Prosthecobacter debontii: one gene and its partner. The protein of the gene in region 1 binds, or shares a complex with, the protein of each later gene. Links are inferred from orthologs where the notes say so. Each region holds a gene or a part of one and is shown in the gene's direction. Other genes may lie near its edges.

Evidence for each region.
Region 2: the proteins of B5D61_RS22895 (region 1) and fabF are in contact, whole or in part, in a solved structure (PDB 6OKG), measured with the Escherichia coli proteins. The link is inferred for Prosthecobacter debontii from one-to-one orthologs.

Annotation. Positions count from the first base shown.
Region 1 is NZ_FUYE01000022.1:47,111-58,494, forward strand. The notes cover bases 2,773-5,726. They hold B5D61_RS22895 (acyl carrier protein), read left to right. Parts: upstream 2,773-4,106; coding sequence 4,107-4,346; downstream 4,347-5,726. Other genes in these bases: B5D61_RS22885 (zinc metallopeptidase), read right to left, coding at 2,773-3,119; B5D61_RS22890 (hypothetical protein), read left to right, coding at 3,274-4,002; B5D61_RS22900 (M48 family metallopeptidase), read left to right, coding at 4,457-5,701. In the rest of the region: B5D61_RS22875 (prenyltransferase/squalene oxidase repeat-containing protein), read right to left, coding at 345-1,514; B5D61_RS22880 (YdjY domain-containing protein), read right to left, coding at 1,511-2,260; more of B5D61_RS22885, read right to left, coding at 2,427-2,772; B5D61_RS22905 (sulfatase-like hydrolase/transferase), read left to right, coding at 5,754-7,640; B5D61_RS22910 (TatD family hydrolase), read right to left, coding at 7,736-8,536; B5D61_RS22915 (hypothetical protein), read right to left, coding at 8,639-8,917; B5D61_RS22920 (hypothetical protein), read right to left, coding at 8,969-9,736; B5D61_RS22925 (M60 family metallopeptidase), read left to right, coding at 9,972-11,384. UniProt on the Escherichia coli protein: Carrier of the growing fatty acid chain in fatty acid biosynthesis.
Region 2 is NZ_FUYE01000028.1:25,968-37,181, reverse strand. What follows is about bases 2,555-5,338. They hold fabF (beta-ketoacyl-ACP synthase II), read left to right. Parts: upstream 2,555-3,214; coding sequence 3,215-4,462; downstream 4,463-5,338. Other genes in these bases: B5D61_RS24630 (DUF423 domain-containing protein), read left to right, coding at 5,068-5,338; B5D61_RS25965 (hypothetical protein), read left to right, coding at 4,642-4,962; B5D61_RS24645 (DEAD/DEAH box helicase), read left to right, coding at 2,555-3,123. Outside these bases: B5D61_RS24650 (hypothetical protein), read right to left, coding at 1-258; more of B5D61_RS24645, read left to right, coding at 628-2,554; more of B5D61_RS24630, read left to right, coding at 5,339-5,451; B5D61_RS24625 (bifunctional serine/threonine-protein kinase/formylglycine-generating enzyme family protein), read left to right, coding at 5,531-7,966; B5D61_RS24620 (ParB/RepB/Spo0J family partition protein), read left to right, coding at 8,160-9,065; B5D61_RS24615 (nuclear transport factor 2 family protein), read left to right, coding at 9,096-9,530; B5D61_RS24610 (fused MFS/spermidine synthase), read left to right, coding at 9,628-11,193. UniProt on the Escherichia coli protein: Involved in the type II fatty acid elongation cycle. Catalyzes the elongation of a wide range of acyl-ACP by the addition of two carbons from malonyl-ACP to an acyl acceptor.

The DNA of each region.
Region 1 (11,384 bases):
GCTTTCGGTCGGACAGATTCCCCCCACCCCTGGCATCGTCAGTCAGTATTACAATGACTCCACGGGTGAGGGAGATCAGGGCGAGATCGACACCACAGGCCCATGGAATACGGGCGATGACATCACCGTCGTAGAATCCCCCGCGCTCAGCGGTTTCCAAGTCATGAAAGCCTCCCCGAAGTCCGGCAAGACCACCTTGAAAAAATAACCGCCTGACAGCGACGACTAAGATCTAACTGCGCGGTCAGAATGCCTACTCGGCTGGGTGGTCCAACCTGCGACGGCTGGGCCACCATGGCCTAACGGATGATTGGGATGCAAGTTCCCTGCCCCCTGTGAATCGCTTACAAGCTCTCATGCACACGCGCGAGAGCGAGCAAGGTGTAGCAGGTGGCCAGCACAGGATCACTCTCCATCCAGCGTCCTGCGCTGTTGGCCCAGGAACCGTTGCCTTGCTGGAGGTTGAGAAGTTTCTCGGCCAAATCGGCACGCCAATCCACGGTCTTGCCGTCTTTCGTTTTCAAGAAACCGACGTCTGCGATCGCCAACGCCTTGGCCATGGTGTGGTAGTAATAATAAAGGCCTTCGGGGCCCACGCCGGGATTCTCTTCCAGCGTGTAGTTCTCGCTTAGCCACTGCATCACCGCCTGGACACGAGGATCACTCTTTTCCAGCCCCGCGTAGATGAAGCTGAGCATACCTGCATAACTGATGCTTCCATAGCTGCGCAGAGCGGTGCGTCCATCCTTCGTCTCCTCCGTCTTGCCACGGGTCTCCCCTGGGCTGTAAATGAACCCCCCCGCATCGGCTTTATCCGTGCTCACCCACGGGGCTTGGTTGGTTTCAGGGCGATTCTGGCAGTTTTGGATGAACTGGATGGCGGCGGCATAGTTGAGCTGAGGCTCATCTTTTCCAGCATCACCTTTATCGGCCAGCAGTGCCTGAGAGTAATACAGGGCCTCCAGGGCAAAGTGGGTATTGGACAGGTCGGCATGGGCAGGCTTATCCGGCTTGGGCGTGCCGTAGCCAATGCCGCCATCGAAGGGGTTATCCGTCTTTCCCTTCTCATCGAAGTCGTTTTGCTGCCCAACGACGAATCTGCGTGCCGCCAGGAGAGTGGGCTCGTTTTCCTGCTTCGGGTTCAGCATGAGGGCGGTCAGCGCCAGGGAGGTATTGTAGTTGGCTCGCGCTTTCACGTAAATGCCCCCATCCGGCTGCACGTTTTTCAGCAGGAAAGCATAGCCTTTCTCCGCATTGGCAGGCACGGCATCCGTGGATTTGCGGCCCGGGGCCAAGACCTCTGCCATGACGGCCAGTGCGGTGAAGGCGACGGGTTCAGCTTCTCCCCACTGACCCGTTTCCGCATTTTGCTGGCTCTTCAAAAAGGCCAGACCGCGGTCATAGGCGAGGCGGATTTCCTGCTTCAAAGACTCGTGGCGGGCCGCTTGAGTGGCGCTCTGAGCCAGAAGCATGGATGGCAGGGTCAGAGCCAGGGTCGTGGCAATCAATTTCATGATGGATTGGGTGGTCGGATGATAACGGTGACGGGGGTGCCTTCGTCAGGAATGGTGTCAGGTCGGGAGATCCAGAGTTCGTCTCGCCAGTTGCCTTCAGCGGGAGAATTGATCAGAGCTCCGCGATCTACCCAGACAGCGATGATGGAGCCCTCGTATTCACCGATGAATCCACGCTCATCCACATAGGAGCCATTGAACACCCAGGTCTCAAGATCCGGCGGTGGTTGTCGGGTATCGACATTCTGCACCCACGTTGCCAGCGGTGTGGTCTGCGTTTTCCCCCCGGCTTGCCACTCCACCTCGATGATGAGCCGATTCGCACCGGCGGTGGTGGGCGCCACTTCCTTCCACGGTGGGAGTTCCGCCTCAGGCATGTGCGTGAGGAGGCCTTGGGAGGCAGCTTGATAATTGGCCAGCAGTAAGGCCAGTTGAATCGCCGTCGGGCTGATGGCGGTCGTTAGCACGCTCTCATGGGTCTTCCCGGTCTCATGCACCAGCATGTATTCGATGGGGGCCTTCTTCAGTTCGACCTTGGCGGGAATGCGAACTTCGCGGCTAGCGGCATTGATCTTGATCCCGTCCAAATCATACTCTGTGGCAGAGAGCTTTTTCAGCCTTTGTTTGACCGCCTCCATCTGCTTCCCCGCATCCGCCTTCCCCTTGGCCACGTCGGTAGCCTCCTGCGCCTGCATCGCCAGACCGACGAACAACAAAGGCAGGAGTGCTGAAAGGAAACGAAGCATTTTCAGGAAGCTAAAAGAGTGGCCAAACATGAACAAACCTGACGGCACCCGCCTGCGTGCGCAATCGCCAACCGAGCAACCTTTATCCTAAAAACAACACGCGACGGATAGAAACCATCCGCCGCGTGCCATGAGTTCAGGGAATCGTTACAGCCAGAACCATTGGTTATTCGTCGCTACTGCGCATGCCGGTGAGCTGGAGCACATAGTAGAGCAGGTAACCCAGGGTGCTCACGAAGGCCGCCACGTAGGTGAGCGCCGCCGCATCCAGCACCTTGCTCATGGCATTGTATTCGCCTCCCATGGCCACCGCGCCTGTGCTGGCGAGCACCTTTTTCGCACGCGCCGTCGCATCGAACTCCACCGGTAGGGTGACGAGCTGGAACAGCATCATGATACCAAAACCGAGGGCCATGATGGTGATGGCCAGCTTGTAAGGGAAAAAGCCGCCAAACAACCCGATCAGCGGCACCCACATGACCACCTGGCTGGCAATCTGGGTGATGCCGACGGCCGCCATACGCCACTGGAGCGGCGCATAGAGCTGCTTATGCTGGATGGCATGACCGCACTCGTGAGCCGAGATGCCGAGCGCAGCCACGGAGGTGCCGTAGTAGTTCTCCTCCGAAAGGACGAGACGGCGGTTCGAGGGGTCATAGTGGTCGATCAAGTGACCCGGGGCCGCGTGGATGGAAACATCACGGATGTTGTTCAGATCCAAGATCCGCTGGGCCACCTCGGCACCGGTGTAGCCGCTGGAAGCCCGGACCTTGGAGTATTGATTATACGCGCTTTTCACCCTCATCGAGGCGTAAAGCGAGAGGGCCATGGTTCCGAGGAATAGGAGTAACATTGTCATATCAGGAATGTTGGGGGGTATTTGTCAGGAATTACGATGGACAATCCTTATCCGGCCTTAAAATCCGCGCAGGTAGAAACTGACCTCAAATTTGGAAAGCCCTCTTTGAAATCCCGGGTTGCATCCCGGCACGGACACGGCTTTGAGTGGCCACATGGAGTCCACACCTGCCGCCACCTCAGGCCCTATCGTGTGCCGGGTTACCCCCTGGTATTTCCGCCGCATGGGCATGATGACGGCCATGCTGATCGCCATGGGATTGTATTTCCTTTATGACGGCAAATATGGTTATCCCGAAACCAACAAGATCGCCGATCAAAAGGACTGGTTTGAGCAAACCCTGCTGAAGGGATACGATGAAGCCAAGGCGGCCAATCGGCTGGAGGAATGGGTGAAGGAAACCGAAGCCAAAGGCCTGCCGGCAGGGAAGAATGGTGAGCCTCCACGCTGGGTCTCCTACGCGGCGGAGCGAGGCTGGCCTGAGAAGCCGCATCGCTACACGGAACGTGAAATCACCGCTCAATTCTGGTGGGGAGGAGCCACCATTCTCGTCGGCCTCGGCGTCGGCGTGGCGATGCTGCTGAATCGCACCAAAGTGCTGCGCGCCGAGGCGGATCACCTGATCACACCGGAGGGAGTGAGCATCCCCTTCGCCCAGGTTTTCAAGGTGGACACACGCAAGTGGGATAATAAAGGATTAGCCTATCTGTGGCACCGCTCAGACAGCTCCGTCAGCCCCCAAAAGGCCGTGATTGATGATTTGAAATACGATGGAGCCGTGCGAATCTTGGAACGCTTGATGGTTCACTTCAAAGGCGAACTCATTGAGAAACAGCCCGAGATTGAAGACGATACGGCTAAAAAAAACCCGTCTGACGATTAGGGCTAAACTTTCACGATTTGAGCCGAGCCAAAAAAAGAGCGAATTCGCCCTTGCCAAACTAAAACCAGCCGCTACCTCTCCGCCGCACATCCCCCTCTTTACCTATGGCAGACAACATCCAAGAAAAAGTCCGTGACATCATCGTCGAACAGCTCGGCGTGAACCCTGAGCAGGTGACACCGGAAGCCAAGTTCATCGAAGATCTCGGCGCTGACTCCCTGGACACCGTGGAGCTGGTGATGGCCTTCGAAGAAGAGTTCGGCATCGACGTTCCAGATGAAGAAGCTGAGAAGCTTCAGTCCGTGGGCGACGTCGTTCGCTACGTCGAAGAAAACGCTGAATAATCTTCCCGAATCAGCCGATTCCTCAATTGAACCAGCAGACCGGTCCCCCGGTCTGCTTTTTTATTGCCCTTGGAGATTTCCAGGGCCACTCAGTCAGCCCTTTTCGGATTATGTCTTGGTCCAATCCCTGGTTTATCGCCGCTCTGGTCAGCGTTATCGGAGTCTTCCACCTCGAGTTCATCGCCACGTTGCTGAACCTAGGTCGCCTAGGCCGCGCCATCCCTGAGGCACTCGCGGAAGTCTTCTCCGAGGAGACCCGGGCCAAGCTGGCGGACTACATCCGCGAGTCCACCCGCATCAGTTTCACCCAAGACATTGCCGCCCTCGGCCTCGTGGTCGTCTTCTGGTGGAGTGGCGGTTTTGGCTGGCTGCAATCCTGGGCGGAGAATCAAGGTCACGGCCCTGTCGTCACCGGCGTGTTCGTCATCGCCATCATCATGCTGGCGCAGACTTGGCTCAGCCTGCCTTTTGAAGCCTGGGACACCTTCGGCGTGGAGGCCCGTTATGGATTCAACAAGACCACCCCGGCCACCTTCATCCAGGACCACATCAAGGGCCTGACTCTCATGGCCATTCTCGGCCTACCCGTGGCGGCAGTGCTGGTCTGGTTCTTTGAAACGCAGGCGCTAGCCGCTCTGTATGCGTGGGTGTTCATCGCCGGCTTCAGCATCCTCATGACCTGGCTGTCTCCGCGCGTCATCATGCCCCTGTTCCTGAAGTTTCAGCCCTTGGAAGAAGGCGCTTTGCGGGAAGCCATCTTTGCTCTTGCCCGCAAGCTGGATTTCCCTGTGCAGGAAGTCAGCATCGTCGATGGATCACGCCGCTCCACGAAAGCCAATGCCTTCTTCGCCGGCTTTGGCAAAACCCGCCGGATCGCGCTCTACGACACCTTGATCCAAAGCCACAGTCAGGAAGAAATCGTGGCCATCCTGGCGCACGAAATCGGTCACAACAAATGCCGTCATGTGCCGGTGATGATGGCGCTGCATCTGGCGGAGATGGGGATCATGCTGGCCTTGCTCGGCTGGGTGCTGAAGTCCCCGGATTTCTTCGCCGCTTTTGGTGTTCGGGGCACCCCCGTTGGCATGGGCCTCATCCTCTTCGGTCTGGTCTATAAACCCTTCGGCGTGCTGACCGGGTTGCTCGGTCTGGCCATGAGCCGGAAGCATGAATTTGAAGCGGATGCCTTTGCCGCCAAAGCTGTCGGCAGCCACGAACCGCTGACCGAAGGCCTCAAACGTCTTTCACGAGATCACCTTGCCCATCCGCAGCCCCATCCCCTCACCGTCTGGCTGCACTACAGCCATCCGCCTTTGATCGAGAGGCTGGCTGCGCTGACAAAAATAAGCCTCTGAGGATTCCCGAAATCCAGGCAAGAGCCCACCCTTCCTCACGTTACAGAGCGCGATGTTCCGACCACTCGCGCTTCTCTGCCTTTTCACGCTCTCAAGCCTTGCGGCTGATCGCCCCAATATCCTCTGGCTGACCAGCGAGGACAACGGGCCCGACTACGGCTGCTACGGAGACACTTACGCCACCACGCCTAACATCGATGCCCTGGCCGCCAAAGGCATTCGCTTCAAGCGCTGCTGGTCCAATGCGCCCGTCTGTGCGCCCGCTCGCACCTGCCTGATCAGTGGCCGCTGGGCGCCGGCGGATGGGGGCGAGCATATGCGCAGCTACGTGCCCATGCCACAGCAGGATCAGATGTATCCTCAGTTCCTCCGTGCCGCCGGTTACTACTGCACGAATAACAATAAGGAAGACTACAATCTGGAGAAGCCCAAGGAGGGCAAAAAGGATCTCGTCTGGGATGAAAGCAATGGCAAAGCCCACTGGAAAAATCGCCCGGATGGCCACCCCTTCTTTGCCGTCTTTAACGACCAGATCACGCACGAAAGCCAGATCCGCCGTCGCCCGCATACCCTGATCCATGATCCGGCCAAGGCTCCCCTCCCCCCGTTCCATCCCGATACCCCTGAGGTGCGTCACGATTGGGCGCAGTATTATGACAACATCACCCTGATGGATACCAAGCTCGGCAAAGCCATTGCGGAGCTTGAGGCTGGGGGGGTGGCTGAGGACACCATCATCATGCACTACGGTGACCACGGTGCGGGGATGCCCCGCTTCAAGCGCTGGCCCTACAACACCGGCCTTCAAGTGGGTCTCATCATGTATTTCCCAGAGAAGTGGAAACACCTCGCTCCTAAAGGTTATGCCCCAGGCGGTGAAAACCAAGAACTGGTCAGCTTCATCGATCTCCCTGCGACGCTGCTGAGCATCGCCGGGGTGAAACCGCCTGCCTACTTCCAAGGCCGCGCGATTTGCGGTGAGTTTGCGCAACCCGCCAATGCCCTCATGCACGGCTTCCGAGGCCGTATGGACGAGCGCTATGACCTCGTCCGCAGCACCACCGACGGGCGCTATGTGTATGTTCGCAATTACATGCCCCACCTTCCTTACGGGCAGTTTCTCAACTACATGTTCCAGCAGGCCACCACCCGCGTCTGGAAAGACCTCTTCGATCAAGGCAAGCTCAATGAACTGCAGAGTCGCTTCTGGAAGGCCAAACCCTCCGAAGAACTCTATGACCTGGAATCCGATCCCTGGGAGACGGTCAATCTCGCCGACTCTGCTGAACATGCAGACATCAAAGCCCGTCTTGCCCAGGGCCAGCGTGAATGGCTCATCAAAGTGCGTGACCTCGGCTTCATCCCTGAAGGCGAGCGCTTGGCGGCTTCTTCGGGTAAATCCCCCAAGGACACCTATGCCTCCGAAGAGGCTTATCCGGTCTCAGCCGTCCTAGATGCCGCATCCCTGGCCAGCGATGCGAAAAAAGCCACTCCCGAGGCTCTAGCCACCCTGCTTCAGGACCCTCATGCGATGATTCGCTACTGGGCTGCCATGGGGCATCTCATCCAGGGAAGCCAGATCACTCAGGCCAACTCGGCGCACCTACAGAAGGCTCTCAGTGACTCCTCTCCGAGCGTCCGCGTCGCCGCGGCGGAAGCCCTCCTGGCCACCCAACCCAGCCCGGATCTCCTGGAGCAATGCGCCCGCACGCTGTTGGCGATGGGTGACGTCAATAAGCAGCCTTACTTTGCCGCAGTCGAGGCCGTCAATGCGATGGATCGCCATCTGACGCAATTGGCCCCCTGGAAAGACGCCATCCTCGCCCTCCCTGGCAAGGCACCTGCGGACACTGAACAACGGCTCAAAGAATACATTGCCCGCCTGCATGATCATCTGCTGAACGGGGATAAAATCAGCTCGGCAAAAGAGAACCACTGAGCCTTCGATTCCGGCCAGTATTATAGGGAAAGGTTGCCATGCAGTTCTTTCCCTTCGCTCTCTGAACGGAGGGGCAAAAGACTCCCCCGAATCGATCACATCTTAAACTTCTCACACTGGCCCATGAAAGCGCGCGGATTATCCCAGGCCACGCGCTGAATCATCTCCGGTGTCCACCCGCGTTGGCGCATGGCCTGCATGGTCTTCGGCACCGCAAGAGGATCGCTGACGCCCCAGTCACAGGCACTGTTCATCCAGATACGCTCGCCCTGGCGATGCTCCAGCATATCAATGGCTCGATGCGGGGTGCATTTGCTTTCCGGATACAGCGTAATACCTGCCCAGAAACCATGATCCAGCACGTGATCAATGGTGTGCTCCTCCACGTGGTCAATGATGACGCGTTCCGGCTTGATGCCTGAGAAGTTCTTCAGAGCCTCGACGATGAGGCGGGTGCCTTTCAGTTTATCTTCCAAGTGTGGGGTATGGATCAGCACAAGTTGATCGTGATCCTGAGCCACCTGCAAATGCCGCTCAAAGATGCTCAGCTCATTGCGGCTGTTCTTGTTCAAGCCAATCTCGCCAATGCCAAGGACACCGGGTTTCTCCAAAAATTCAGGGATCAGAGCGATGACATCCTCCGCCAGCTTCAGGTCCTCGGCTTCCTTGGGATTGATGCACAGCCAGCAGTAATGCTGAATGCCAAACTTGGCCGCTCGCTTGGGTTCATACTCGGTGATCTGGCGAAAGTAGTCGTAGAAACCATCGGCTGAAGCCCGATCAAAACCCGCCCAAAAAGCAGGTTCGCAGATGGCCTGACAGCCAGCAATGGCCATGCGCTCATAGTCATCCGTGGTGCGGCTGACCATGTGACCGTGGGGTTCGATGTAATTCATGAAAGGAGTGCTGACAGTGGTTGAACGATAGTTGAGCAATGGTTAAACGATGGCTTACAAAAACAATGGCTCACCCATGGTTCAGCCACCGCTCCGCAAGGATCAGCCTTTAAACGCGCCGATGGCGCCTTGCATGGTCGCTTTCTCGATCGGTTCCGTGCTCGGATCGCTGAAGGTGAGCAGCACCTCTTTAGCCCGGATCGGTTGGTCCAGAGAGAGCTGTTCCAGAGCTGCCTTTAGGGCCTGCACGCGGAAATCTCCATCCTGGCCTGCCTTCTGGACGCGATCCAGAAAAGCGGCCAGATCAATGAGCTTGCTGCGAGCATCCATGAAACCGAGGTCCACAAGGTTCACGGGGTTAGGGGCGGTCCAGGTTGGCATAAAACCAGATTAGACGACGTTTGAAGGCTGGCAAGGGGTGGAAAGCAGACTCTAGGAACTAGCGTTGCCTGCGTCCCGCTCCTGGCGGCGAAAAACTTCCATCTCTTGGCGCAATGGTTCCCAGTAAAGCCGATCTCTGGCTTGCTCGGCACGGACCTCAGCATCAAGTGCCGCACGCATCAAATCGATCTCACCGACAAAAGCATGAGCCAAAAGCGGTCGTTTGGTCGCCAGAGCCCGGGCTTCATTGGGAAAGCGATCACAGAGGTCGATGATCAACTCAGGTGTTCTCGATTCCAATAACCAAAATTCGATCCACTGGGGCGTCGGAAAGTCCCTATTTTCACGGAAATGGATCGCAACAAGCAGCTCAATGACAGGCCAGTCTTTGCTTCGTTGAGTTTTTTTTGCACGAACCAAATCTGGGACACTAAGAAGATGATATTCGGCCCCCGCGTCATCACCAAAAGTTGTCCGCCTTTCCCACAAACGATCAAATTCATCGACCTCCCGCATTTTGGTCATCACATCCAGACGCAACCCCTCGACCCCGGGTGCCTGACAACGAAAATGAACGGCATGTCCGCGCGCTAAAACTTCGGAATTAAAACGAGGAATCGCAATTCGTTCTGCTTTCAATTCAGCCAGAGCTTGGCGCAGTCGGTAGTAGTTCGACTCATCGGCCAACAAAACAAAATCAACGTTCTTACTAACTTGCGCCGCGCCGTAAAAGACGCAGGCCTGCCCGCCCATGAGCAGCGCTTGGACGCCATGCTTCTGGATCGTCAAAAGGACTTGTCGGATCGGGGTCGGGATCAAGGCTACCTCCCATGGCTAGGTATTGTGCAAAGAGCTCCTCGCTACGCCGAAAACGCTCCAGGGGAGAGAGGTCCACCCACTCCTTCCATTCGTCCGGCAGTTGCTCGTAAGTCATTGCATCAACAGCGTAACACTGGAAGCGATGAGAGCAAGTCCGCGACGGGATGTAAACTGGGGGCCAGATCTAAGAAACGGACCTCCACCACGCTTTACAGATACCAGCCCATCCCAACCCATGCGTGTTCTGAGTCTTCTATTGCTGTCTTTAGCCCTCGTCCGCCCTGCGTGGACACAGCTTCCTGAGCAGATTATTCGAGCCGAGCGGGAAAAGCTCCTCGCCGGGGTCAAAAGCATCCCCAAAGCAGGCGCACCGGGTCCGGTGGCCATCTGGGGCACCCTGGCCTTCCCCATTCTGGCCTCGCCTGGAGGAAGAGAAGGCATCGAACTCGCCGTCGCTGCAGTGGCAGGTCATGGCAAGGGGCGCATCATCCTCTTTGGCCACAACAGCTACCTGAATGGACAGGCCGGCGGTGACCATGCACGCCTGCTCAGCAACTGCATCCAGTGGAGCGCTAAGAAACAAAAGCCACGCATCGGCCTCAAGAACGTCAATGCCATCGCCGAACTCGACAAACTCGGGTTCAAAGCGGAAGCCATCTCGGACTTGAGTGAGAAGTCCCTGGCTCGTTATGACGTGATCCTTCTCAATGCCCAGAGCATCACCGATCCCGCCGAGGGCGACCAGATCGTTCAATGGGTCGCGCGTGGCGGAGGACTCATTGCGGGGATGACGGGCTGGGCCTTTGGCCAAACCAGCGGTGGCAAAAAACTCGCCAGTTCACATGGCCTGAATCAGGCGTTGATGCCCGCCGGCATCGCCTTCACGGACCAGAGCGGCTTTGATCCAACACAGGCCTTCCAAGCCCGAATCGAACTACCCCTCCTGCTGAATGCCGCCGAGGCCATCAACGCACTGAAGCAGCAAAAGACGGGGGGCCGGGCGCTAACTCCTGAAGACATGAAACAGGCAACGAGCGCCATCCAAATCGCCATGGCCGCCCAGCCGCCGGACCGGAACAGCCTGCAAGAAGCCGTGACCGCCGCGATGGCAAACCCCAGCGCACGGCAGCCCATCCCCACCAAAGAAGAGCCGCTCACACAAGCCAAAGACGCGGATGCACGTGTGCAACTCGGCATGGAGACGCGCATGCTCAAGCTCGCTCCGGGAGCGGTCAACGCCCACCCAGCGCATGAGGTCTTTCCGGGTAAGGCCCCAACGAACGCACCGCGAGTCTCCGCCGAAGTTCCCGTTCAACCCACCGTCCCAGGCTGGACCAGCACCGGCCTCTATGCGGCCGCAGGAGAAACCATCCAGGTCACCGTGCCCGCAGCCATGGCCGATCAAGGCTATGCTGTGCGTATCGGCAGCCATTCCGATCTTTTGTATGACCTCGACCGCTGGAGCAGGGCCCCTGACATCACCAAATCTCTCCCCCTCACCACCCCGATCACCTCCATCACCAGTGCCTTTGGCGGACTCATCTACATTGAAGTGCCTTCCCGTGTGGAAACAGATGCCGCTTTCAGTGTCCAAATCAAAGGTGGCATCCAAGCTCCCTACTTCGTGTTAGTCCGAGATACAGATGAG
Region 2 (11,214 bases), on another replicon or contig:
CCGCTGCGCGAATAAAAAGCCAACGACGCGCATCCCGACAAATAAACCTAACCCACTGAGAGCCAGCCATCCATAATGGGCAGCCCCCTGTCCAAGCAGCAGGCAGCCGCTCACCACGAAGGTCATCAGGCCGATCCAAGACAAAGCCAAGACCAGGGACACCATCCAAATCCTGCCCGGCCGGGGATGCTGCCGCGCCTTACGCACTCTCGAGGTCTCCAGAGGGACGGGTTCAGCAGCTTGAAAGGTGGCCTTCATGGATCAAAACGATAAACAAACCCTCTGATTTTAATTAAATATTTATATTTTATATAAATTTATCAACTACTTAGTGCTTCAATTTGCTCTTGAAAACGGACTCATTGATTCGCCTCCTCGCGGCATGGTGGTTCTCCGATCGTGCGACCTTTTCAAGGTGGCTCATGACAGGATGTCGCGCGCATTTTGAGCCTCGTCGCCAAGGGCCGGAGCCTTCATCAACCCGCTGGTTTTGAGTTCCTTACCTTTCCCTCAGACCCCGCTTGGCGACAAAATGAAAAAGTTCTACATGGCGGGACAGACGCGTTTCTCTTCGAGGAGGTCGCTTGCGCTGAGCCGCTCTTCTTCGTATTCCAAGACAGCCTCCTGATGCTTCCTTCGCTCAATACCCTCAAGCTCCCTGACCTTTGGCAACATCAGGCGGTGAACCTGCTGCGGGAGGGAACCGACGTTGTCGTGAGTGCCCCTACCGGCGCGGGCAAGACCTTCGTCTTCGAGCTTTTGCATCAATCACGCTCCCTGACTGGCCAAGCTATTTACACCGTGCCGACACGGGCGCTGGCCAACGACAAGTATGCCGAGTGGAAGGAAGCACGCTGGAATGTCGGGATCGCCACCGGAGATGTCTCCGAAAACACCGGGGCTCCAGTGGTGGTGGCCACGCTTGAGACACAGCTTGAAAGGCTGGTCCGGGGGGAGGGCCCGGCTCTCCTGGTGATTGACGAGTATCAGATGATTGCTGACACCAGCCGCGGCAGTCATTATGAGGCAGCGATTGCCCTGGCTCCCCCCCAAACACGCCTGCTCCTGCTCAGCGGTTCGGTGGCCAATCCTGAAGATGTCGTCGGCTGGATGCGCCGTCTTGGCCGCTCGGCGGAGGTGGTGCAGACCAAGGAACGCCCGGTGCCGCTGGAGGAAGCTCCCTGGGAGGCGCTGCCCCAACGCATGGCACGGCATTTCGAGCATTTTTGGCCGAAGTTTGCCGCTGCCGTCATGCTGGCGGATCTGGCGCCCTTGCTGATTTTCTCACCGCGCCGAAAAGAGGCTGAAGCCATCGCTCGCAGATTGGCCGCGGATTTACCGGCGGGTGAACCGCTGGAACTCACCCCCGAACAACGAGGCGTCTGCGGTAAGGAACTGAGCTCGCTGCTGGAAAAGCGCGTGGCCTATCACCACAGCGGTTTGTCTTACGCCGCCCGAGCCGGGGTGATCGAGCCGCTGGCCAAAGCCGGGCAACTCCGCGTCATCGCCGCCACCATGGGGCTTGCTGCCGGGATTAACTTCTCCGTCCGCAGCGTGCATGTCGCCGCAACGACCTTCCACGATGGTAAAAGCGAACATAAGCTCACCCCGGATGAACTCCTCCAGATGTATGGACGGGCTGGTCGCCGGGGACTGGACGAAAAAGGTTATGTCGTCACGACCCGCCAAAGCCCCTCACTGATGGATGCGCGTGCCGCCCGTCTGCACCGAGGAGATCTGCTGGCGTGGCCCATTTTCCTGAGGGTGATGAAGCATGCCGCGCAGACGGAAGCGCATCCCTTCGTCGAAGCGGAGCGCTTTGCGGGGAGGCTGTATGCCAAAGTACCTCCCTTGCTCGGTCTGGAAGAGCACGCTCCGGACACTCCTGAGAAGACCGAAGCCAAAGCCCTTTTCGGGCTGGAAGCCACTGAGAAGCAAATCTTCAATTCCAAAGGCGAGTGGGAGCGCCGTGTCCATTCCCCAACGGAGTTTCTTCCCCTCAGTCAGGCTTGGTTAGCCGATATGGACCGCATTGCCCCCGCCCTGAGCGTGCCGGCTTTCGTGGCTCGTTTTGCCCATGGCATCGGCCGCGTGGGAAAGCTGGGGGAAAATCGCTATGGAGTGGAGATTCCCCTCGGGCAGCCCGAGGACACCTCCCCTGGCGAAATCCGCCCCACCAAAAGCCTGCGTCGGCTGCTGAAGCTTCCCCGGAAGCAAGAAACCCTGCCCGTGGAGGAAATCGAAGTCCTCCACGCAGCGACCTTGGCGACAGCCCTGCAGGCCAATCAAGAAGATCTGAAACCGCAGGAACTCCCCCAATTCCTAGAAAGCCGAGCCAAAGAAGGGCTGGTCTTTGCCGTGTTTGACCTGGGCGAGGTGAAAGTCCCGATCTACCGCGATTCTCTCGATTGTCCCATCGTGCAGCCTCGTGAACGCAGCATAGCCGTCAAAAACGCCACGGCTGTGAACGGTGAAAAGGCCACTCAGCCGAGCGCAGGCCGACAGCCCCGCCCAGGATCGCCCATCCATGCCTGGAGATCGCTCGGGCTCATTGATGAAGGCGGCGTGCCCACTCGGCGTGGCGAGATCTTCTCCTTCTTCCAGGGAGGCGAGGGCCTAGCCGTGGCCGCCGCGCTCGAGGATGAATCCTATCCAGTCGATGACCTCATCCTGCACATGGCCAATCTGCGCAGTGGCACCAAGTTTGACCTGCCCACGTCCTGCAGTTCAGAGAGGCTCGGGGCTGTCTGCCGAAACACTTACGGATTCATCAATCATAGCGGTTATCTGGAAAATGGGCTCCCTCCAGACTACGGCGAGGGTGCGGCGGAACTCCTCGGTGCCTTGCTGAATCCTGATCAAGCCGAGGGGCGTGAACCTCCGCCCGAAGTGGCTGAGGGCGACCTCTCTCGTGCCTACGTGGAGTGGCTGAGCCTCCTGCGCCACATCACTCATGCACCGACGCACCCCTGGAAACGGTGGCAGGCTCTCCAGGAGGAAACCCAACACGTGCTGAAACGCCACAATAAAACCCTGAGGCACTTGTTCCATCTGGACCTGCCCCCGCTGACCAATAAGCAGCGGCACGGGAAAACCCGGCACTATCTCCTTTCCAAACCGTAACTCCCCCCAGACACCCCACGGAAAATCCCTTGCCCCCCGGGGTAAAGCGTGTTCTCTGGACATTCCCAAACTCACCCCTCACCACCACCACATGACCGAACGTCGCGTCGTTATCACCGGAATCGGAACCGTCTCCCCCCTGGGAAACAACAAGGACGATTTCTGGAAAAACCTCCTGGCTGGCAAAAGCGGTATCCGCCGCATCCAGAGCATGGACACCACCAACTATGACTGCAAAATCGCGGGTGAAGTGGTGGACTTTGACCCCACACCTTTCTTCAACAACCACAAAGAAGCCCGCCGCGCAGACCGCTTTTTCCAGCTCGCCATGGCCGCTTCCAAAATGGCCGTCAAAGACAGCGGACTGAACCCTGACAGCCTAGACCCACATCGTATCGGCGTCATGGTCGGGAGTGGTATCGGCGGTTTGAGCACCATCGAAACTCAATATGAGATCCTGCTGAACAAAGGACCCGGCCGTGTTTCCCCTTTCCTCATCCCGATGATGATCACCAACATCGCGACCGGGATGATCGCCACCGAGTTCGGCTTCATGGGCCCGAACATGTGCATCACCACCGCCTGTGCCACCTCCAACAACAACATCGGAGAAGCCTGGCGCATCATCAAATTTGGCGATGCTGACGCCATCGTCTGCGGTGGTTCAGAAGCCTCCATCCGTCCTTGCGGCCTGTCTGGCTTCGCCAACATGAAGGCGCTGTCCATGCGCAATGACGATCCAGAAGGAGCGTCCCGCCCTTGGGATACAGGCCGTGATGGTTTCGTCATGGGTGAAGGCTCCGGTGTGGTCGTGATCGAAGAACTCGAGCATGCCAAGAAGCGCGGTGCCACCATCTACGCCGAACTCGTCGGTTACGGGGTGACGGCAGACGCCTATCACCTCACCGCCCCGCATCCGGAAGGTCTCGGTGCCTCCAAGTGCATGGAGATGGCCCTGCGTCATGCCAAGCTGAATGCGACCGATGTCAGCTATGTGAACGCTCACGCCACCTCCACCCCTGTAGGTGACATGTGCGAGCTGCGCGCCATCAAGCGCACCTTCGGCGCTTATGCCCAGGATGGTCTTCTGGTCTCCGGCACCAAGTCCATGACAGGCCATTTGTTAGGCGCTGCCGGTGGCATCGAACTCGCCGCTTCCATCCTCGCCATCCGCGATCAGGTCGTTCCTCCCACCATCAACGTGGAAAATCTGGACCCTGAAGTGGATGTGGACATCGTGGCCAACGAGGCACGACCAGCTAAAGTGAATGCCGCCCTGAGCAACAGCTTCGGTTTCGGCGGTCACAACTCCGCGCTTCTGGTCAAGAAGTTCGAGTAGCTTTTCCCTCATCATTAGCTCTGATCACCAAACCCGCGCAGCTACTGTGCGGGTTTGTTTTTGCCGTCAAACCAGGTCTCTGAAATGCTCGACAACACACGCAAAACCACTTTTTTATTCGATACTTGAATAGAGTTAAACGACGTCCCGTCGAATCTAACGAACCCAAGTTCATCACTATGAAAAATCTTATTGCCATCCTCGCTATCGTGACCGGCATCGGCTTTACAGTTCCAGTCCAATCCACCGCACGTGATTGGGGATACTCGGATCGTCGTGTTGTCGGTCGTTATCCTTGTGGAGAACCCATTTATGCCGTTTACACCGTCACCAAACGTGACAAGCATGGGCGTGTGCTCGAACGTGGTTGGAAGAGAACCAGTTCCAATCACAGTCATTGCCGAGCATGCTACGGAGGATCTGGAAGAGGTCGATATGATCACCACGACGACTATGATTATCGCCCCCCCATCCGAGTTCCTTTTTTCTTTGGCCGTTAACCGTCACTGAACAGCTTATCTCATCCGCCACCGTTCCTTTTAGGTTCTGTGGCGGTTTTGTTTTCTTGATTTGCATTTCCTGGCCATGCGTATCCCGTTGCAGTCATGCAGCCAGATACCACCCGCCTTCGCCTTGCCGCCATCCTGGGGTTGTCAGCCATCATTCTGGGTTCATTGGGGGCCCATGGAAAAGTTCATGACATGGTGGTCGCCGCAGGTGCTTTTGAAAACTGGAAGACGGCGGTCAGCTATCATCTCCCCCATGCCATCTTGCTAGTGATCCTGGCCTTGGCCGGAAAGGTGGGAGGCAAGCGCGGCACTTGGGCTTGGAATAGCCTGTTCATCGGGGTTCTGCTATTCAGTGGCTCGCTTTACACTCACGCCCTCACCCAAGTGAAGTGGCTGGTGTATGTCACGCCGATCGGGGGCGTGGGCATGATGTTAGGGTGGGTTTTACTGCTCTGTGCCCGGTGGCAACCCCGGGGGTGATCTTTGTTCTTTCCGCTTCTGTGTGAAAGCCCGTGATTGAGTCCCGGAGTCATCTCACGTATGGTTTCTTTTATTGCCAATGTCCCGCTCTCCTGTTCGCCCGCTTCCACCACCGGACCCTCCTGGTGACGGCAGGCCGTCGGCACGGAAAACAGAGTCGGATATCGCCTTACCCGCCCCGCCCTCTGCTCAACGGCCTTCTCGTAAACCTGGGGATAAAACCGGGCCTCTTTCGCATCGCGACGACATTCTCATTCCCGACTACACGCTGATCAAACGCGTGGGCTCGGGTGCGTATGGTGAGGTCTGGCTCGCGCAGAGCGTGACGGGAGCCTATCGAGCGGTGAAGATTGTCTGGAGAGAAGACTTCGAGCTCACACGCACCTTCCACCGGGAGTTTCTAGGCATTCAGCAGTTTGAGCCCATCTCGCGCGGGCACCCCTGCCTCGTGCACATCCTCCATGTCGGCTGGAATGAAGATCGCGGTTTCTACTACTGCGTCATGGAGCTGGCCGATGATGCCGAAGAAGGCCCGAACTTCGCCGATATCCAGACCTACGTGCCGCGCACTCTGGGAACCGACATGAAGCGCCATGGCCGACTGGACTTGGTCTTCTGTCGAGACGCCGGAGTCTATCTGGCTGATGCGCTGTATTACATGCATAACCGGGGCCTCACGCACCGGGACATCAAACCCTCCAACGTCATTTTCGTGGGGGGCGTCTGCAAGCTCGCCGACATCGGGCTCGTCGCCAGCTTTGGCGAGCGCACCTTCGTCGGCACGGAGGGATTTGTGCCGCCTGAGGGCCCGGGCACCGCTCAAGCGGACATCTACAGTCTCGGCAAGGTTCTCTATGAAATGAGCAGCGGTAAGGATCGCATGGAGTTCCCTGAGATCCCGGCCAACCTTGGCGATGATGAATGGCCGTTCTGGCTGGACCTCAATCGCGTCATCTGCAAGGCCTGTGCGCCCGACCTGAAAGAGCGTTTCCAGACCGCAGGAGAGTTTGCCGAGGCCTTGCAACGAGTGGGAGAAAAGCGCCGTGAGACTTTCCTGCGCCGCTTCAGCCGTGCCGCCGTGTTCACCCTGGTCGGATCCGCCCTAGCAGGCGCTGGACTGACAGCGGCGAAATACGAAAACGCCTGGTCTTATACGCTGCCGTTACCCGTCAAGGCCGCCCCACCTCTGCCTCAACCGCCGCAGAAAGGCCGTCCGTGGCAAAACATCTACGGCCAGTGGTTTACCTTCAGCAAGGATCGCCACATTGCGGATTTCCCGGTCGAGGTCACTCTCTTTCGTTCCTTCTTGGAGGCCACCCTGCGCGCGGCTGAATTCGGCGTCGTCCCTTACATCACGGCGGATAAAAAGACGCTCAACTGCGTCATGGCTCCCGATGCCGATGCCGAAGCCTTTGCTGCCTGGATGACCAGCCGGGATCGCCAAAGCGGGCGCCTGGACATCGATCACGAATACAACTGGCGTGCGGCCAATATCCCCCAACCCGACGGCAACCCGCCACGTCCGGGTTGGCAGGCGATCCGCCTGGAGATCATGCGGGTTCCGTATGGCCGCCTCAGCATCGACAGCACCCCGCGTGGAGCCGAGGTTTTCGATGGAGAACTGCGTGTGGGCAAAACCCCGCTGCAATTGACCAAGGTCCGGGCCGATAAATTCAACTACGAAGTGCGCCTGCCTGGCTACAAGAGTGAATTTGCTCAAGGTAATCTCAAGGAAGGTCAAGCCATGAGCTTCAACCTTCGCCTCAAAGCCACCGGTTCCGTGGTCTTTGGCAAACCGTGGGACAATAGCCTCGGCATCAAGATGGTGCCCATGGGCCGAGCCATGCTAGCCTCCACCGAAGTGCGCCGAAAAGACTTCGTCGAATTCGCCCGCAGTGTGAATCTTCCGCCGATTGACGGGCTCGACCTCAGTGCCAATCTGGACTTCCCGGTCACGTTGATCACCCGGGCTGAGGCCGAGCAGTTCTGCCGCTGGCTCACCGACCGTGAGCGTGCCAAAGGATTGCTGGAGCCCGACCAGGAATACCGGCTCCCCACCGATGACGAGTGGAGCATGGCCGCCTACCTGCCTCGCGAGTTAGGCACCACCCCAGCCGACCGCAGCACCCGGATCGAGGGCATCTACCCCTGGGGCTTTACCCCCGTGCCCACGGCTAGGGTGGCTAACCTGCGCGATAAATCGGCCGATCCTTCCGGCAAAAAATCCATTCCGGGTTACGACGATAAATTCCCCGGGGTGGCTCCCGTCGGCAGTCTGAAAGCCGACAGCCGCAGTCTCTTCGATCTCTCAGGAAATGTCTGGGAGTGGGTCTCCGATCCTTGGGACAGCACGGGGGCCGAAGCCGTTGCCCGAGGTGGCTCCTACACCACCTATGAGCGCCAGCAGCTCCTAGCCTCCTATCGCCTCAAAGTGCCCCTCTCCGCACGCGAAGTAGACATCGGCTTCCGCATTCTACTCATCAGCGCTGGGCTGAACGCTCGGGATGACGATTGATTGAGCCGAAGCCTAATCTCAAAATGGATCGGAAAAGCAGAGGGCGATTCTGAGGCGTGTCGTCAGAACGACCAAGCTCAATCCATTTACCTCCTAGAATTATCCCTTGTCAGCATTTTCTTACAAACGCAATCAGAGCCTCGGGGCAAAACTCGGTTGCGATTCGATCCTGCGTCTTTAACCTCGCGGTCTTATGGCAAAACCCGCACTTGGAAAAGGACTCGGCGCATTGATCACGGCTCAAGCAGCCGGATCAGGGGCTCCGCGTCCGCCTGCTCTGGCGCAGCCAGCCCCCGGCGATGTCGTCAATCACGTGAGCTTGGATCAAGTGGTGCCTAGCCCTCTGCAGCCGCGCAAAGAGTTCATCCAGGAGCAGTTGGCCGAGCTGATGGAGTCCATCCGGGAGCATGGCATTATCCAGCCCCTGATTGTGCGTCGGGTGAATGGCAAGCTCGAACTGATCGCCGGTGAGCGCCGCTTTCGCGCCTCCCGTGAGCTGGGTCTCAAGGAAGTGCCCGTCATTGTCCGCGAAGCTTCGGATAAGGATGTGCTGGAGATGGCGCTCATCGAGAACCTCCAGCGTGAAGACCTCAACCCGATCGAAGAAGGCCGAGCCTATGCACGCCTCGCCAAAGACTTCGACATGCGGCAGGAGGACATCGCCCAGCGCGTGGGGAAAAACCGCGCCACGGTGGCTAACACCATGCGCTTGCTGGATCTGGCCACGCCCGTGCAGACCCTTCTCTCCAGCGGCAAGCTGAGCACCGGTCACGCCAAGGTCCTGCTGACGCTGAAAGACCCTGAACAACAGGAGAAGGCTGCAGAAGAGATCGTGAAAAAAGGCCTCACCGTGCGTGCGGCTGAAAAGCTGGCCGGCAGCATCTTGAATCCTCCTCCGCCGAAGCCCGTGCTGGCGGATAACGAGGTCAGCCACGCCATTCAATCCGTGGAGCAGCGCCTGATGCATCATCTGACCACCAACATCTCGGTCAAGCATTCGGAAAAGAAGGGCCAGATCGAGATCGATTACTACGGTGTCGAGGACCTGAACCGCCTGCTGGCGCTGATGGGAGTGCCTGAAGAACAGGCGGAGGCCTAAAGCTCGACGGAAGCCTAAAACTGCCCGCTCATGCGCCATTTCTTCACGCTCTTCACCTGCCTGCTGCTGGTGACTTGCAGTCCAGCCGCGCACTCCAGCCAAAGCGAACTCGAGACTTTCCTCCAGCGCTACTTTTCCACCTGGTCCGCCCAGGACATGACCGGCTACGCCGACTGCTTCCACACCACGGCCCGGATTTCCTTTGTGGGACACGATGGCCAATGCAGCAGCCAGGGGCTCACCGATTTCATCCATGGGCAGACCCTGGGGCACCAACGCAGCCCGACTCCGATGAAGGAAGTGCCCACCGACATGAAAATCAGTGGCGATGACCGGGTGGCCCAGGCTGCCGTCCGCTGGAAGCTGACCAAGGGCAGCGAAACCGTCACGGGCACGGATTACTTCACCCTGGTGAAAACGGCCAGCGGTTGGAAGATCGCCAGTCTGGTGTTTTACAACGACTGAAACCGGCCCGAAACGGAGGTTTCACCCGCAGCGGTCAATCTCGCCTTGCCAGGGAAACAGCCCGCACTGAATACTGGCGGCGTTTTCCTCTCTGCTCATGTCGAAACCCGCCTCTAAAGCCTCCGCCGCCCCCGTGCCGACGGGTTCAGTCTCTCACACACTCTCCACCCGCCTCTTTCTCGGGGCCGCCTGCTTCTTTTCCGGGGCCTCCATGATGGTGATCGAGATTAGTGCCGCTCGCCTGTTAGCGCCCTTGTTCGGCAACAGCGTTTACACCTGGACCGCCCTCATCGGCGTCATCCTCATCGCTTTCAGTGCCGGGGGTTTTCTGGGAGGGCGCTTAGCTGACCGCCGAGCCGGGTTGGATGTTCTTGGCTGGCTGCTCGCCGCAGTCGCCGTGCTCACCTTTTTCATCCCTGCCCTGAGCACCTGGTTCGGCCCGTTGTTTGCCAAAAGCGGCCTCATTGACGGCCCCGTGCTGTTTTCCCTGTTCCTCCTGGCTTTCCCAGGGGCGTTGTTAGGCGCGGTCTCCCCGGCTGCGGTGCGGCTTTACAGTCTCACGACCTCTGACAGTCACATCGGCGGCGCGGCGGGCACCATCAGCATGTTGGGCTCCCTCGGCAGCTTCGTGGGTACCTTCCTTTCTGGTTTCTTCCTTCTGGGCAACTTTGGCGTGCGCAGCATTTTCATCGGCACCGCCGTGCTGCTGCTGGCCCTAGGTATCATCGCCTTCCTACTCACCGGCCGTGGTCTGGGCGCCACGACCCGTGCGGTCTCCATGGGACTCGTGGCAGGTCTCGTCGGCGCTCTGGTCAAACCGGTGCCGGCTGAGGGGGTGATTTATGAAGAGGAATCCTTCTACCATCGCATCCAGGTCACGGACGAAGGGGTCAGCCCCCACCGCCGTCGCCTGCTGAAGCTGGACTCCACGCATGAAGGCGGCATGAATCCCGACACCGGCGAGCTGATCCTCGGCTACCAGCACTACTGGCGTCTGGCCATGCTGCAGGACCGCCCGCTCCAGAGCGCCCTCTTCATCGGAGCTGGGGCCTTTGGCATGCCAGAGGAGGTCTCCCGCACTTTCCCTGAAGCCACCGTAGATGTGGCCGAGCTCGACCCCGCCGTCATCGAAGTGGGTCATCGCTTCTTTAACCTCGATAAGCACCCGAAGGTGCAAGCCCACGCGGGCGACGCCCGCCACTACCTGCGCACGCACAGTGACCAGAAATGGGACCTCATTTTCGGAGATGCCTACAATGGCGTTCAAGCCATCCCCTCCCATCTCGCCACCAAGGAGTTTTTCCAACTCATCTCCGATCGACTGACGCCCCAGGGTGTTTACACCATGAACGTCATCTCCGCCGTGCAGGGGGACCGTGCTGAGCTTCTGGCGGGCATGTTAGCGACGCTGCGTGAAGTGTTCCCTCACCTGGAAGTCTTTGCCGTGCAGGGGCCGCGAAACATGAACCAAAACGTGATCATCTTGGCCTCCCACCAGGACGTGAGCCGCCTCATCGAAGATCAGTCTTACCCCTCCGCCTCCTGGCAAAACCGGCTGCTTCGCACGCACGTCCCCCGGCACTACTTGCCTCAAAATGGCGTCGTTTTTACCGATGACTTCAATCCCGTGGACGCCATCATCGCGCGCGGATTGCTTCGGTAAGAGACTTTTCAGCCTATGAGC